Linked DNA regions of Thermococcus gammatolerans EJ3. The protein of the gene in region 2 binds, or shares a complex with, the protein of the main gene of each other region. Links are inferred from orthologs where the notes say so. Each region holds a gene or a part of one and is shown on either strand. Other genes may lie near its edges.

Region 1 (6,484 bases), 130 kb from region 2 along the record:
CTCCAGCGGCATAGACGTTCTCAACGCTAGTCTGCATTTTCTCGTTCGTCCATATCGCCCCGGTCTCGCCTATCCTGACGCCTATCTCTTTGGCTAGCTCAACGTTGGGCTTTATTCCAGTGGCGAGGATCACTAGGTCGGCCTTGTATTCCCCAGCGTCTGTGATTACCTTCTCAACCCTCTCGCTACCTTCGATCTTGAGGACTATCTCTTGGGTCCTGAGGTCTATCCTCTTCCTCATCTCCTCCTCGAGGACGTCGGTGATTTCTCTATCAAAGGCCTTGGACATTACTCTCTCGTTGCGCTCGATGAGGGTGACGTTCTTGCCTTGGGCCGAGAAAGCTTCAGCCATCTCAACGCCTATGTAGCCACCTCCTATGATAACGACATCTTCAACGCGGTTTTTCTCTATGTACTCCTTTATGGCGACGGCATCGGGTGGAAGGTCTGCCTTAAAGACGCCGGGAAGAGTGACACCCTCAACGGCCGGAATCCTCGGAGAGGCGCCGTTTGCAAACACGAGGTAGTCCCACTCGTAGCTCTTTTCACCGTCGCCTTCCCTGACCCTCACGTAGCCCTGACCGACCTCGATGACTTCTGCTTTAAGGTGGAGGTCTATACCGCGCTTCTTGATGAAGACCTCGGGCGGGTAGTGCATGAGCTTTTCAGTCGGGGAGATGCCCTCAACAACGTACGGAATGCCGCAGGGGGCGTGACTGACCCACTCGGTAGCTTCAAACACCTTGACGTCCCATTCAGGCTTTAGCCTCTTGACTCGTGAGGCCGTGCTCATTCCAGCGGCTCCACCACCGATGATGACTACCTTCTTTCCCATTTCCGAATCACCGGGGAAGGTTCAAAACCTTAGGTTAAAAATCTGTCTCAGGTCTTTCTAAGTATAACCTCGTATGTTTTGTCGTCCTTCATAATCCCCAGTACGAGGCTTTTGTCATAGTCTATGAACTTCGCCCCGGTGAGTGAGTAACCCTCCTTTTCCAGAAACTCCCTTATTTTGAGACCGAGATCGCCAAAGAGCTCAGCCGCAAGTGTGGCCAGGCTTGGTTCTTCTATCCTAAGCTCCCGGTGGTATCTCCTCGCCAGCTCAAAAACGTCCAGTTTCTCCATAACCATCACCATAGAACGATCGTTGCAAAGGTTTTTATTTCCTTCCCATATACCACCCCAAGCGGGGGTGAGAGAATGAAGTTCTGCCCGAAGTGCGGTAATCTCATGCTCCCGGACAGAAAGAGGAAGGTGTGGGTCTGCCGCTCATGTGGCTACGAAGAGCCCTTCGACGAAGAGAAAGACAGAGAAAAAACCCGGATAACTCAGAAGGTGGAGCATAAGCCAGACGAGGGCATCATCGTAGTTGAGCAGGACCTGAAAACGCTCCCGACGACTAAGGTAACCTGTCCGAAGTGCGGCAATGACACGGCCTACTGGTGGGAGCTCCAGACGAGGGCGGGCGATGAACCGAGCACGATATTCTACAAGTGCACCAAGTGCGGCTACGTCTGGAGGTCTTACGAGTGAACGAGCTCGAGCGTGAGGTCGTGAAGAGACTGGCGGAGAAGGCCCTGAAGGAGCTTGAGGAAGCCTACCGCAGGGTGCCCGACGTGGACAATGGAAAAGCTTATCTATTCCGGGGAAAAGAAAGGGTTAGGCTCATGCTCGAGATACTCAATAAGGAGGTGTAAAGATGCCGTTTGAGATCGTTTTTGACGGAGCGAAGGAGTTTGCGGACCTAATAGCAACCGCCAGCAACCTCATTGATGAGGCGGCCTTTAAGATCACCGAGGAAGGGGTCAGCATGCGCGCTATGGACCCAAGCAGAGTCGTTCTCATAGACCTCAACCTCCCGGAGAGTATATTCTCCAAGTACGAAGTAGAGGAGCCCGAAACGATAGGGATCAACATGGACCACTTCAAGAAGATCCTCAAAAGGGGCAAGAGCAAGGACACGCTCATACTCAGGAAGGGAGACGAGAACTTCCTCGAGATAACCTTCGAAGGAACGGCCAAGAGAACCTTCCGCCTTCCGCTCATTGACGTCGAGGAGCTTGAGCTCGAACTTCCTGAGCTTCCATTCACCGCAAAAGTCGTCCTCCTCGGTGAGGTTCTGAAGGAGGCCATCAAGGACGCTTCCCTCGTCAGCGACTCACTGAAGTTCATAGCCAAAGAGGATGAGTTCACAATGAAGGCCGAAGGGGAGACCAACGAGGTAGAGATCAAGCTCACGCTGGAGGATGAGGGCCTGCTCGACCTCGAGGTCGAGGAGGAAACGAGGAGCGCCTACGGAATAAGCTATCTGGCGGACATGGTTAAGGGCATAGGGAAGGCCGATGAGGTCACGCTGAGGTTCGGGACAGAGATGCCCCTCCAGATGGACTACTTCATAAGGGACGAGGGCAAGCTGACGTTCCTTCTCGCTCCCCGCGTTGAGGAGTGACCCCCTTTCTATTTCTTAAGGTGTTGCCCATGGACATCGTTAAACTCAGGGAGATGCTCGAGGCCGAGCTCTCAAACCCCGAACTCGCCCCGATCGACGATAGTTTTTATTCCGACTACGACAGCCTTCTCAAAGTCCTCCGCCTTGGTGCCGAGAGCTCAAGGGAGCGGGGTGAAAACGTCGAGGAAATGCTTTACCTTGAGCAGCTTAAGATAGCAGAAAGTCTCATGCGTGAAATCCTGAGAATAAGGCTCCATAAACTCGTCGATATGGCGTTTTCGGGGGCACCTGTCAGTGATCTCGTCAAGGAGGAGAAATCAATTTTTCTCATCCTACGGGAGTTCATAGAGAGGGGCGAAGTTCCTGCTCAGCCGGCAAAATCTCCGGAATCATCACCCGAAGAAATCACGGAGGAGAAAACCGGGCTCGATCAGGATGTGGGGCCAAAGCAGCCGGTTTCCGAAGCTTATCTCGTGTCCATTGACCTGCCAAGAATAGTCGACGAGAAGCTGAGGGAGTACGGGCCAATTAAGGCGGGTGATATAGCAGTTCTGCCAAAGAGCGTGGGAGACGTTCTGCTGAAGAGGGGCGTTGCACATAGAATTCGCATAACCTTCTAACTTTCAACACGTCGACAAAACTAAATGAAAGAAAAGAAGGAAAGTTCACGGCGTACTAAACTTGTCCAGGAACACGCTCAGGATCCTGTTCGCCCTCTTCTCCGTGAGGTAGGCCTTCTTCATGAGGTACGCTGCCCTTACCGGGTTGCTGTTCAGTTCATCGTATGCCTTCTCCGCGTAGTACGCTGCCCTGTTGTGGTATCTGCCCGCGACGAGGAGAGCTATTGTTCTGTATGGGTCCGTGAGGTTTGAGTTAACTGCCTGGACGAGCTGGTTGTACGTGGCTACCTCCTCCTGGTACAGGGATTCATAGTACCTGAACTCGGCACCCTGATCGAGCTCTGAGAGTGTGAACGTCTTCTCGGTGTCCTGGTACTCCGGGTTGATGACCTTTACCCTGAGGACATCGTTCAGGCTCTTCGGGGTGAAGTAGAACTCAACGACGCCGTTGTCGGTGTAGTAGACCTGACCGTTGATGATGACCTTGCTTTCACCGTAAACCGGCATCATCGTGACGGCATCGAGCAGGTTTATCCTGACCTTAACGGGCTCGCCGATCGTTATCGGGGTCTCTGGATAGGCTATAATTGTCATTCTAGGCATGCCGACTTGGACGAATACGGGCGCGTAATCGAGGATCTCTCCCGTTGAAGCGTCGCTTACACTGACCACACCGAGGTAGGTGCCCTCATCGTAGGCCCTGATGTTAAGGTACGTTGAGGTTACCTGGTCATTTGAAACGACCAAGTTGCTCGGGGTTGCCGTAACGTCCCCGTTGTCACTGAGGAGCTGGTAGTAGAAGAGGTAGTGTATCGGGTCGTAGCCAGCGGTGTCGTAACCGTAAACTGCGATGAGGTAGTAGCCCGGCTCTGGCAGGAACTTCTCGAACTCTTCGTACGAGGTTGGTCCAATCTGATCTGTGTACAGCACGTAGTTCTGGAAGTTCATGAGATCCTCGTAGGTCTTGAAGTAGAACACGTATAGGTCAAGGTCTGCGTAGGGATCCTCTGGCTCAGTTATGCCAACTCTGAGGTAGTAGTCACTTGAGGTAACTGGAATGTAGCCGATGACGTCAAACTCATCCTGGCTGACGTTTCTGATCATGCCGTACGCTACGTCAAGCCTGCCCATTCCAAGTCCGGAGACCTTGGCCATGAAGGTTCCGTAGTTGCTGTTCCTGACGGATATCGGAACGTGAATGACTCCACCAGTCTCGCGGTCAACCTGGATCTTCTCGGGCTGTATGGTTACGGAGACGGCTTTGACGGAGATCTGGTAGTGGGACTCATCGTAACCGGTTCTGGGCTTGGTGAACGTGCTCGTGTAAGCCGTTATCTCCCAGTTGCCGGGTTCTGGGTCACTGATGACCCAGGTGTACTCGGGCAGGCCTGGACCGACGAACCAGTAGTTCGGCACGTAGGCAGCAACGACCTCTCCGTTTGGCTTGGCAATCATGAGGGTCGTCCTGCCCATCGGGGTGCCGTTCTCGTCGAGCGGTACCCTTAGGGTAACGCGAAGCTCCTTGGTTCCCGGGGCAACCTGGAAGAAGTAGTGCTTGGCAACGCCCGGAAGGGCGGTGTCGCTGAGGCTCGCCTCGCTCTCGCCGTTCGGGTTCAGCGGCATGTCGATGATGACCGGAATGAATCCGTCGATCTGCTCGGTGTCAGGATCGTCGATGTAAACGAAGCCAACATATACCTTACCGGGTTCGAGCTTGGAGTAGTCTATCTGGATGCTGAATGAACCAATCGTAACACCGCCCCTACCCCATCCACCGGCGACGACCTCATCGGTGTTGGGTATAATCCAGTCAACGTTGGTGCTGATTCTGTACGCCTTCTCGCTCTCAGTGTACCAGAGGCCCCAGTCATTATAGTACACAAGCGGATAGAAGTACAGCGGCACTCCAGCCGGCCTCTCGTTCCTTATGTAAACGCCGCGGTAGAGGTACGGAAGTCCAAACTCAGCATAGAAGTAGCTGTTGAACTCAACGTAAGCTGGGCTGAGCGGTATCTTCTTCTTTCCAAGGAGGTCCCTGAATCCAGTGTAGGTTGTTCCTCCGTAGATGTATATCGTCTGCTCCTGGCTGAGGTTCTGGAGAACATTTATGGCGTCTTCAACCTGGATGAGACCAAAGCCCTGGTCTATCATGGTCGCACCCTCAACTGGCTTGGCGCTGAGCTCGAGGGCGCGCCTGAGCATGAGCGGGTTGTAGGTGAGGTTGTACTCCTTTGCGTAGCTTATTAGCAGGGCAACGGCTCCGCTGACGTGTGGCGTGGCCATCGAGGTTCCGCTCCAGATGCCGTAGTACCTGTAGGGGTTGTCGTACATGACTGTGTACCAGAGCGGGAGGCTTGAGAAGATGTCCTCACCCGGAGCGATAACGTCCGGGTCGAGCATACCGTCCATCCTTGGGCCCCTGCTGGAGAAGCTGGCCACGGTATCGGCAACGCCGTCGACTCCCCAGAACATCTGCCACCTGAGGCTTGAGCGGTAGGCGCCAACGGTTATTGCAAGGTCGCTGTCACCCGGTGATCCAACGGTGTTTGTGGTCGGGCCCTCGTTTCCTGCGGCTATAACGAAGGTGACCCCATACCAGTCAGTTAGAAGGTTAACGTAGAATATCTCGGGGTTCTCAAGACCGTCGTTGTAGATTGGAGACGAGCCAAGGGACATGCTTATGACGTCTGCCCCCATGTAAACTGCATCGATCATTCCGTAGATTATCCAGCTCAGCCTTCCAAATCCAAGCTCACCCGGAAGAACTTTGAGCTCTATGAGCTGGGCGTTGGGGGCCATTCCGTAGGTTTCGTTGAAGACGGGATCGGTTGGCAGGCCAACACCCGCTATTGTTCCGCTGACGTGGGTTCCGTGGCCGTGGGCATCCCACATGAAGACAACGTATCCGTACTCAGGCACAACGTCAGCGAGGGCTATGTCAACCTTGGTGGTGGGCACCTGGATGTAGGCCCCGGTCTCGTCGTAGAGCGTAAGCGGCTGGTCGTTTGTGAAGTCGTTGTCGAGGTTCAAGTCAATGTACACGGTGTAGGTTCCGTTCTTCTCGACGACGAGAACAGGATAAACGTCGCTGAGGTCTCCGAAGAGACCGAGGTCGTATGGATCGTAGGGCTCGCCGTTGAAGTTGTTGAGGTCGAAGTACCTCTCGGGGAGAAGGCCAACGTAGTACATATCTCCCTGTATGTCCCCAACGTAGTACTGGGTCATGTTATACTCAGTGAATGGCTGGTGGCCGTAGTATATTGAATAAACACCCCAGTACACCTGGACGGTCTCGTTAACGACGATGTATCCGTCTTCGGTTGTGTTGGTGCTGTAATAGAGGTCGGCTATTCCTTCATCGCTCTCATCGTAGACTTTTATGATCTTCCTCCTTCCGTCGAGGGTGGTCTGTAGG
Region 2 (8,131 bases):
AGTTCTTCCAGGCCTAGGGAGGCAATCTTCCCGGCGGTGGGAAAGGCGTAGAGCTCGCCAACGGGTTCTCCGGCGAGTTTGACGAGATTTGCTATTGTCCGCTGGGCGAAGTCGAAGTTCACCTGCTGCTGGGCTATCACCTCGACGAGGGCCTGGTAGGGGCTCGGCGATGCGGGCATCGTTAGGCCGTAGAACTCCTCGATGAGGAACGAGAAGGGTGAGTCGCTTATCTCGGCGTAGAAGGAGTCCAAATCCGTGTCAAGGCCGAGAACGAAGGTTACCTTTTCCTTCGCTTCCTTCCTCTCCTTCCTTCCCCAGTCCTCGGGAAAGTGGAAGTCCCCGTCGTAGGCGACCACTCTGGCCTTCCCGCCGCCAAGCCTCAGTGCCTGATAAAAGGTGCCGTCCCTGAAGGCCCAGGTGCCGTTGCGTATCATTTCCTTCGCCGTTTTTTCAAGGTCTATCAACGTCCTCCCTCCACCCCAAAACCCTCGACTGGTAGTGACTCTTCGGGAAAATTTCGAGTGGGTCGATACCCCTCTCTCTGAGGAGGTGCCTCAGCTCGACCTCGTAGTCCGCCTTTTGTAGCTCCTCGCTCTCCCGGATTTCCACGACGAAGAGCCTTCCCGTAAGTTCCCGTATCGTCTTGTAGCCTAGGCCGAGGAGGGGCCTTATGTAGGCAACGCCAAACCTGTCCTCCAGCGACCTCGCTTTAGGCAAATCGAGGAGCGGAACCCTGTCGTCCCTCCGGGTTCCATCGCTCACCCTTTCCACTTCGGGAAGGGACGCTAAGGCCTCCAAAGCCCTCTCGTGGATGAACTGTATCGCGTTGTTCGGGTGGCCGTCGCTTATGGCAATCTCCCCGGCTTTTTCGAGGATTTCACGGGGAAGCTCCAGAACTCGATGGGGAAAGCCGAGCCTTTCAGCGGTCTCCCTCGCGTACCTCCAGTTGTCGAGCAGGCCGAAGGTGACCGTTACGAGCTCGACCTCGTAGCCGAGCTGGCTTAGAATCCACGCGGCCAGGCTTGAGTCCTTTCCGCCGGAGTAGAGGTGGTGGACTTTCATAGCTATCACCGGCTTTCGATGGGTGGGGCTTTATTAAGCTGATCCAAGATAGCTTTAAAAGGCCAACCTTTTTAAGGCCATTCCCAGCGAGAGGTTAGTGGTGAGAGAGATGGAGAAACGCTTACCCGGTAAGGTGAGAAGGTCGCTCCGCGCGAGATACTACGACATCGAACCGCGAGCGTGGATTGGTAAGAAGGGTCTCGCCGAGAGCGTGATTGAGGAGATAAACACCCAGCTTGAGAAGGACGGTGTCCTTAAGGTTGAGATAAGGAAGGGAGCGCTCATCTCGACCGGAATGGACAGGAAGGCCATAGCGGAGAAGGTAGCCGAGCTCACCGACAGCGAGCTGATAGACGTCAGGGGCAAAAGGTTTATATTGTTCAAACCGAGGGAAGGCTGGGAAAGGTATTTAAGGCGCCTTGAAAGAAAGGCGTCGGCCGAGAGGCGGGAGAAGCCCGTCCGTAAAGTCAGGCTCGACATCGCTAACTTCAGGAAGAAGTTTAGAAAGGGGAGGGATTGAAAGATGGCGACTGTCTATGACGTTCCCGGTGACCTGCTCGTCGAGAGGGTCGCCCAGAAGCTCAAGGAGATTGAGGAGATAAAGCCCCCGGAGTGGGCGCCCTTCGTCAAGACCGGAAGGCACAAGGAGAGGCTTCCCGAGCAGGAGGACTGGTGGTACTACAGGGTTGCCAGCATACTCAGAAAGGTCTACATCGACGGCCCGGTTGGAATTGAGAGGCTCAGGACCTGGTATGGAGGCAGGAAGAACCGCGGACACGCCCCGGAGCACTTCTACAAGGCTGGCGGAAGCATCATAAGGAAGGCCCTCCAGCAGCTTGAGGCGGCTGGCTTCGTCCAGAAGGTTCCGGGAGAGGGAAGGGTCATAACCCCGAAGGGCCAGAGCTTCCTCGACAAGATCGCCACCGAGCTCAAGAAGGAGCTTGAGGAGCAGATTCCGGAGCTCAAGAAGTACTGAGCTCCCCTTTTCTCACATCCACCCAATACCTTTTTAACTTCCACTTCTGAGCCTGAAACGGAGGTGAGGAGCATGGCGGAGGACATAGAGGAGATCAGGAAGCGCAAGCTCATGGAACTTCAGAAGAGGTACCTCGAACAGCAGAAGGCCCAGGAGGAGGCAATAAAGCGGGAGATGGAGCTCCAGGCCCAGATTGACGCCATAATGAGAAAAATCCTGACCCCCGACGCGAGGGAGAGGCTCGGGCGCGTTAAGCTCGTCAAGCCCGAGCTCGCGAGGCAGGTTGAGCTCGTCCTCGTTCAGCTTTACCAGGCAGGCCAGATAAGGGAACCCATAGACGATGCCAAGTTGAAGAAGATACTGGCTCAGATCGACGCGAGGACGAGAAGGGAGTTCAGGATTAAGTGGTAGCGGACGGTGAAGAGATGGAGATCAAGAGGATAATTGAGATCCTCGACGAGAAGGGTGAGGTAAGCCTCGAGACATGGAAGGCGATCTCAGTTAAGAACAACCGGGACGGGACCGTTGACATACTTTACCGTAACCTCCACCTTGGCAGTGACGATGATCCCGTGTTCCTGTGGATATACGCAAACGTCGTCAACGATGGGGACGAGGACGTCAGGGTTCTTGAGAGAATAACCTTCAAGAGGGAAGACCTCGCATGGATACTCCGCTACGTTCCTGCCAAGAAGGGCGGGAAGTAAGTGGGAACATTTATAAGAGGCACTCGTATAGGGCCCGCCGTGGGGGTGTTTGGGTGAGTAAGAAGAGGGTCTGCCCCATCTGTGGTTCCACAGAGTTCATTTACGACCCCAGCAGGGGAGAGGTCGTTTGTAAAGTCTGCGGCTACGTCATCGAGGAAAACGTTGTCGATATGGGGCCCGAATGGAGGGCCTTTGACGCGAGCCAGAGGGAGAAGAGGGCCCGTGCAGGCGCCCCCGAGAGTATACTCCTCCATGATAAAGGCCTGTCAACCGACATAGGCATAGACCGCTCCCTCACCGGTCTGATGAGGGAGAAGATGTACCGTCTGAGAAAGTGGCAGTCACGCCTAAGAGTCAGCGATGCCGCCGAGCGTAACCTCGCCTTCGCCTTAAGCGAGCTTGACAGACTCGCCAGCAATCTCCGCCTTCCAAGGCACGTTGAAGAGGAGGCTGCAAGACTCTACAGAGAAGCGGTCAGGAAAGGCCTCATAAGGGGTCGCTCCATTGAAAGCGTCATAGCGGCGTGTGTTTACGCCGCCTGCAGGCTGCTCAAGATCCCGAGGACCCTCGACGAGATAGCAGAGGTTTCCCGCGTCGATAAGAAGGAGATCGGCAGGAGCTTCCGCTTCATAGCGAGACACCTCAACCTTACCCCCAAGAAGCTCTTCGTCAAGCCGACCGACTACGTGAGCAAGTTCGCTGACGAGCTGGGCCTGAGTGAAAAGGTCAGACGGAGGGCAATAGAACTGCTGGAGGAGGCCTACGAAAAGGGCCTCACGAGCGGAAAGAGTCCAGCCGGCCTCGTTGCAGCGGCACTCTACATAGCCGGCATAATGGAAGGGGAGAGAAGAACCCAGCGCGAGGTGGCGGAAGTCGCGCGCGTTACAGAGGTAACGGTAAGAAACAGGTACAAAGAGCTAATAGAGAAGCTCAACCTCAAGGTTCCGATAAGCTGATCACCGGAACCAGCTCTCGAGTGTTCTCTGTTTTCCTGCCTTTACGGCTTTCTTCAGCCTCTCAAGTCCGTTTTTAACGCGTTCCTCGCTGAAGTCGTGCTCGTCGCAGAGGAACTTGAGGATGCCCTCCTCGTCCGGCTCGCGCCACTTAAGCTCGTAGTCGTCCGTAACCGGCGGGTTGAGGAAGAACTCCTTTATCGCGTACAGATCAACGTCGCTATCTTTTTGATACTTCTTCAGCGGATCCTTTGAGCGCTTGACGATGGTCAGGGCTTTTTTTGGACCTATTCCCTTGATTCCGCCGGGGTTGTAGTCAGTACCGACCAGAATGGCCAGCTCGATTAACTTCTCCCTGTCAATTCCCAGCTCCCTGAGCACTTCCTCAAGGACTATCAGCTCCGGCTTGACCTCCACGTAGACGTTCTTTCCCGGGAGCTTTCTCCTCCCCGTTATCGTGAGGTTTCTGACCAGTCTTGGCGCGCCAAAGAGAAGTGAATCGTAGTCCTGGCTCGCGGAGGCGTAAACCCTCTTCTTGGCGGCCATATAGGCTGCCTGGGCCTCACCCTCGCTCGGGGCCTGCACGACTGGGACGCCCATGAGCCCAAGGAGCTTCTTGGCGTCCTCGATGAGGGTTTCATTCAGCTTTGTCGCCCTCATGGCGTACTTCTTGGCTTCCTCAATCTCGCCCCTCTCAAGGGCCTCGTGCCACTTCTCCTCGGCCTCTTCGCGAGCTTCGCGTCTTTTTTCGAGCTCTTTTTTCTTGAAAGCGGGTGGTTCGCCATCGAAGACATAGGCCGGCTTTATGCCAGCCTCCATCAGGTTGATCGTCCTGTAGAAGAACCCGCTCAGGTGAGAGGTTATCCTGCCCTTTGAATCCATGAGCGGCGTTCCATCGCGCTGCCTTATTGTTGAGAGAAACTGGTACATGGCGTTGAACGCATCTATCGCGACCTTTTTACCATAGAGGTTCTCGAGCTCGATCTCCTTCCTCGGAACCAGCTCGCCTATCTGGACACCCATCTTCACCACCCAAGAAAAGTTGGGAAAGGGGTATTTTAGGGTTTGCCTCCGTCTACCGGGTTCTCATCACATCTCAGGGAGGGGAAGGGTCGTCATCGGCTAAACTTTCTTAATTCCATGAGTGATGAGGAACTCCTCGTGCTTTGTCCTTCTCTGTCTCTCCTGGACGTAGATCCAGCCCATCACGAATATTAAAGCCGCCATGCCAAAGAGCGTCTGCCAGCCGAGCTGATTGTAGTCGGGGGTTATTATGATCTTCCTCACCATCGCCAGAACACCGAGCTCAACGACGTTTCTCATGCTGACGTGATGCTCCTTGACGTACATGGTCAGCAGTTCGAAGATTTCAAGGAAGATTATGACGAGGACTATCTGGTGCAAAACATCTTCGACATGGAGGGCATGGATGGTATCGGTTACCAGATGGAACATCATGTAGACTACATAGCCCATAGTTATCGTTGCGAGACCTATGACTACCATGTCAAAGAGCATGCCGAGCCACTTGAGCAGAAGGTTTTCAAAGGTGCCGATGTCGTGATGTCTCCTTACCATCCGCACACCCACCTAAAGGTGATTGATTATTCTAAAAACTTTTCGGAGAATCTAAAAGTTATCTGAAAGCCTAATCTCCCCTCTGGAAGGCCCTGAACGTTCCGTTTCAAACCTGCGGTTTTTTAACGTCCGTCGAGTTGAACATCGGCAAAAAGAGAGGAGAAAGGTTTTAACGGCTTTTACAGACGTAAAACTGTAAGTGTCATTCGAGGTGATAAAAATGGTTGACCCGAACATCGAGGCCCTTTTCAAGCCGAAGAGCATCGCCGTCATAGGCGCTTCGGAGAAACCGGGAAAGATAGGCTACGCGATTATGAAAAACCTCGTGGAGTACGGCTACGAGGGCAAAATATACCCCGTCAACATCAAGGGCGTTGAGATAAAGATTGGCAACCGCGTCTTCAAGTCCTACAAGAGCATCCTCGATGTCCCCGATGAGGTGGATATGGCGGTTATAGTCGTTCCAGCCAAGTTCGTCCCCCAGGTCGTTGAGGAGTGCGGAAAGAAAGGCGTCAAGGTTCTCCCGATTATAAGTTCCGGTTTCGGCGAGCTAGGTCCTGAGGGCAAGAAGATCGAGCAGCAGCTCGTTGAGACTGCCCACAAGTATGGAATGAGGATCCTCGGCCCGAACATCTTCGGGGTTGTGTACACCCCCGAGAAGCTCAACGCAACCTTTGGGCCAACCGACGTAATGCCCGGAAAGCTGGCCCTCATCAGCCAGAGCGGTGCTCTGGGAATAGCCCTTATGGGCTGGACTATCCTGGAGAAAGTCGGCCTTTCGGCGGTCGTTAGCATAGGAAACAAGAGCGACATCGACGATGCAGACCTGCTCGAGTACTTCGAAACTGATGAGAACACAAAGGCCATACTCATCTATATGGAGGGTGTCAAGGACGGAAGGCGCTTTATGGAGGTTGCGAAGAAGGTCAGCAAGGTCAAGCCGATCGTCATTATTAAGGCGGGGAGGAGCGAGCGCGGTGCCAAGGCTGCCGCTTCCCACACAGGCTCTCTGGCTGGAAGTGACAAGATTTATGACGCCGCCTTCAAGCAGGCCGGAATTATAAGGGCCCTTACAATAGGAGAGGCCTTCGACTACGCGAGAACCCTCAGCAATCTGCCCGAGCCAGCCGGGGAGAACCTCGTCATACTCACAAACGGCGGTGGAATAGGCGTCATGGCCACCGACGCGGCCGAGGAAGCAGGCCTGCACCTCTACGACGACCTCGATGAGCTCAAGGTATTCTCAAACTATATGCCTCCCTTTGGTTCCTACAAGAACCCCGTTGACCTTACAGGTATGGCCGGTGCCGAGAGCTACGAGGGGGCAATTAAAGCGGCCCTCGAGCACCCGGAGATGCACAGCATAGCCGTCCTCTACTGTCAGACGGCAGTTCTTGACCCGAGGGATTTGGCCGACATAGTCATCCGTGAGTACAACGCCAGCGGAAGAAAGAAGCCGCTCGTCGTTGCCATCGTCGGTGGAATCGAGGCCAAGGAAGCCATCGACAGGCTCAACGAGGAGGGAATCCCAGCCTATCCGGAGCCGGAGAGGGCCATAAAGGCTCTGGCAGCGCTCTACCGCTGGAGCAGGTGGAAGGCCAGGGGGAGATGATTTCCCCTGTTTTTCAAAACCTTTTTATACCGCTTTGGCGTAACCCATTAGGGTGTCTGTATGGCGGGTCACCTGAGGATCATGGGTGTTCTTGTTTTTCTAATCGGCCTCCTTCTCACGGCAACGTACAGCCGACCTAACTGTTCGGGGATCGCCTGTACGTCCCCCGGTTTTCCCGTCCTCGAGCTCTCGGAGTACAGAGTGGAAAACGGTGGAAGCGTTGACGCCTACGTTCTTGCCTTTGAAGGGAACTGTAGCGGTAAAGTCCACAGCGTTTTCTCTAACAAGGGAAACGTAAGGTTCCAGAGAAAAGGGCCGGTTTACGTCGCTGACAGAATGGAACACTTTGAGGCCTTTTACGTTCCCGGATGCAGGGGAAACCTGACGGTCTACACTGTCAAAACGTACCTCTCCAACGTTACCCGCCCAAACGTCACATACGATATTGGGGGCTACCTCTTCCTAGGCGATTACAGCCTGCCCCTCAGGGAGTTCTACATGAGGATCTCGGGCAGGGTGAACCCAAGGGTCACGACAAGGCTCGAACTCTCCCTCGCGGAGAATTTTGGGACGTATGAGGCCACTTACCTCAACGGCACCCTCCATCTGGGGGATGTACTCTACCAGAGGTCCCTTGAGGGAATACTCGTGAAGAACGGGACGCTGGTCAGGGAAATGGTCGTTTACGATAACCCTGCCCCTTACCTCAGGTTTAAAAACTGCGTTGAGCACTACAACGAAACCTTAGAAGCCTGCCGGGCCAGCGGCTCCCCGGAGTACCAGCTTCCCCTCGGGCTCGGCCTCATGCTCGCGGGCATCGCCCTCTTCGCTTACGGGATGAAGTTTTAAGTCCCTTCCCCCATTTTCCTTCGGTGGTGGCATTGATCATAGCGCTCATCAGCGACATCCACTCGAACCTGGAGGCGCTCGAAGCTGTCTGGAATGAGATCAAGGATGCCGACGCTTTCCTCTGCATGGGTGACTTGATCGGTTACGGGGCTAGTCCAAACGAGGTCGTTGACTTTGTGAGGCGACAGATGGAGAGGAGAACCTTCCTCTGCGTCCGCGGAAACCACGACAACGCGATTGCCTTCGGGGCGGACTGGGGCTTCAACCCCTACGCGAGGCAGGCTGTACGGTGGCATCAGCGGGTCATGACGATAGAAAACCTCGAGTTTCTCCGGCGACTGCCGGTGAGACAGCTTTTTGAGGACGACACAGGAAGGAGCTACATCCTCATTCA

What was found. The genes of interacting proteins can lie anywhere in the genome.
Region 1: the proteins of fen (region 2) and TGAM_RS05315 are in contact, whole or in part, in a crystal structure (PDB 1RXZ), measured with the Archaeoglobus fulgidus proteins. The link is inferred for Thermococcus gammatolerans EJ3 from one-to-one orthologs. Residues at the interface, in WP_010877775.1 of Archaeoglobus fulgidus: Lys326, Ser327, Thr328, Gln329, Ala330, Thr331, Leu332, Glu333, Arg334, Trp335, Phe336; in WP_010877842.1 of Archaeoglobus fulgidus: Asn43, Val44, Ala45, Met46, Pro120, Arg121, Pro123, Leu125, Gln151, Met192, Ser194, Asn218, Tyr219, Pro220, Ile237, Leu238, Ala239, Pro240, Arg241, Ile242, Glu243, Ser244.

The regions. Positions count from the first base shown.
Region 1 is NC_012804.1:999,217-1,005,700, reverse strand. The notes cover bases 784-3,574. They hold TGAM_RS05315 (DNA polymerase sliding clamp), read left to right. Parts: upstream 784-1,699; coding sequence 1,700-2,449; downstream 2,450-3,574. Other genes in these bases: TGAM_RS05305 (S8 family serine peptidase), read right to left, coding at 3,115-3,574; TGAM_RS05310 (DNA replication complex subunit Gins51), read left to right, coding at 2,479-3,069; TGAM_RS11255 (hypothetical protein), read left to right, coding at 1,530-1,697; TGAM_RS05320 (transcription factor S), read left to right, coding at 1,201-1,533; TGAM_RS05325 (hypothetical protein), read right to left, coding at 883-1,137. In the rest of the region: more of cdr, read right to left, coding at 1-783; more of TGAM_RS05305, read right to left, coding at 3,575-6,484.
Region 2 is NC_012804.1:1,129,914-1,138,044, forward strand. What follows is about bases 2,712-5,532. They hold fen (flap endonuclease-1), read right to left. Parts: upstream 4,722-5,532; coding sequence 3,702-4,721; downstream 2,712-3,701. Other genes in these bases: TGAM_RS06070 (hypothetical protein), read left to right, coding at 2,712-2,745; TGAM_RS06075 (transcription initiation factor IIB), read left to right, coding at 2,799-3,701; TGAM_RS06085 (phosphate-starvation-inducible PsiE family protein), read right to left, coding at 4,821-5,276; acs (acetate--CoA ligase alpha subunit), read left to right, coding at 5,497-5,532. Also shown: TGAM_RS06045 (DNA-3-methyladenine glycosylase family protein), read right to left, coding at 1-464; TGAM_RS06050 (DUF7411 family protein), read right to left, coding at 451-1,062; TGAM_RS06055 (YhbY family RNA-binding protein), read left to right, coding at 1,172-1,582; TGAM_RS06060 (30S ribosomal protein S19e), read left to right, coding at 1,586-2,038; TGAM_RS06065 (DNA-binding protein), read left to right, coding at 2,111-2,449; more of TGAM_RS06070, read left to right, coding at 2,464-2,711; more of acs, read left to right, coding at 5,533-6,888; TGAM_RS06095 (hypothetical protein), read left to right, coding at 6,949-7,737; TGAM_RS06100 (metallophosphoesterase family protein), read left to right, coding at 7,770-8,131. UniProt on the Methanocaldococcus jannaschii protein: Structure-specific nuclease with 5'-flap endonuclease and 5'-3' exonuclease activities involved in DNA replication and repair.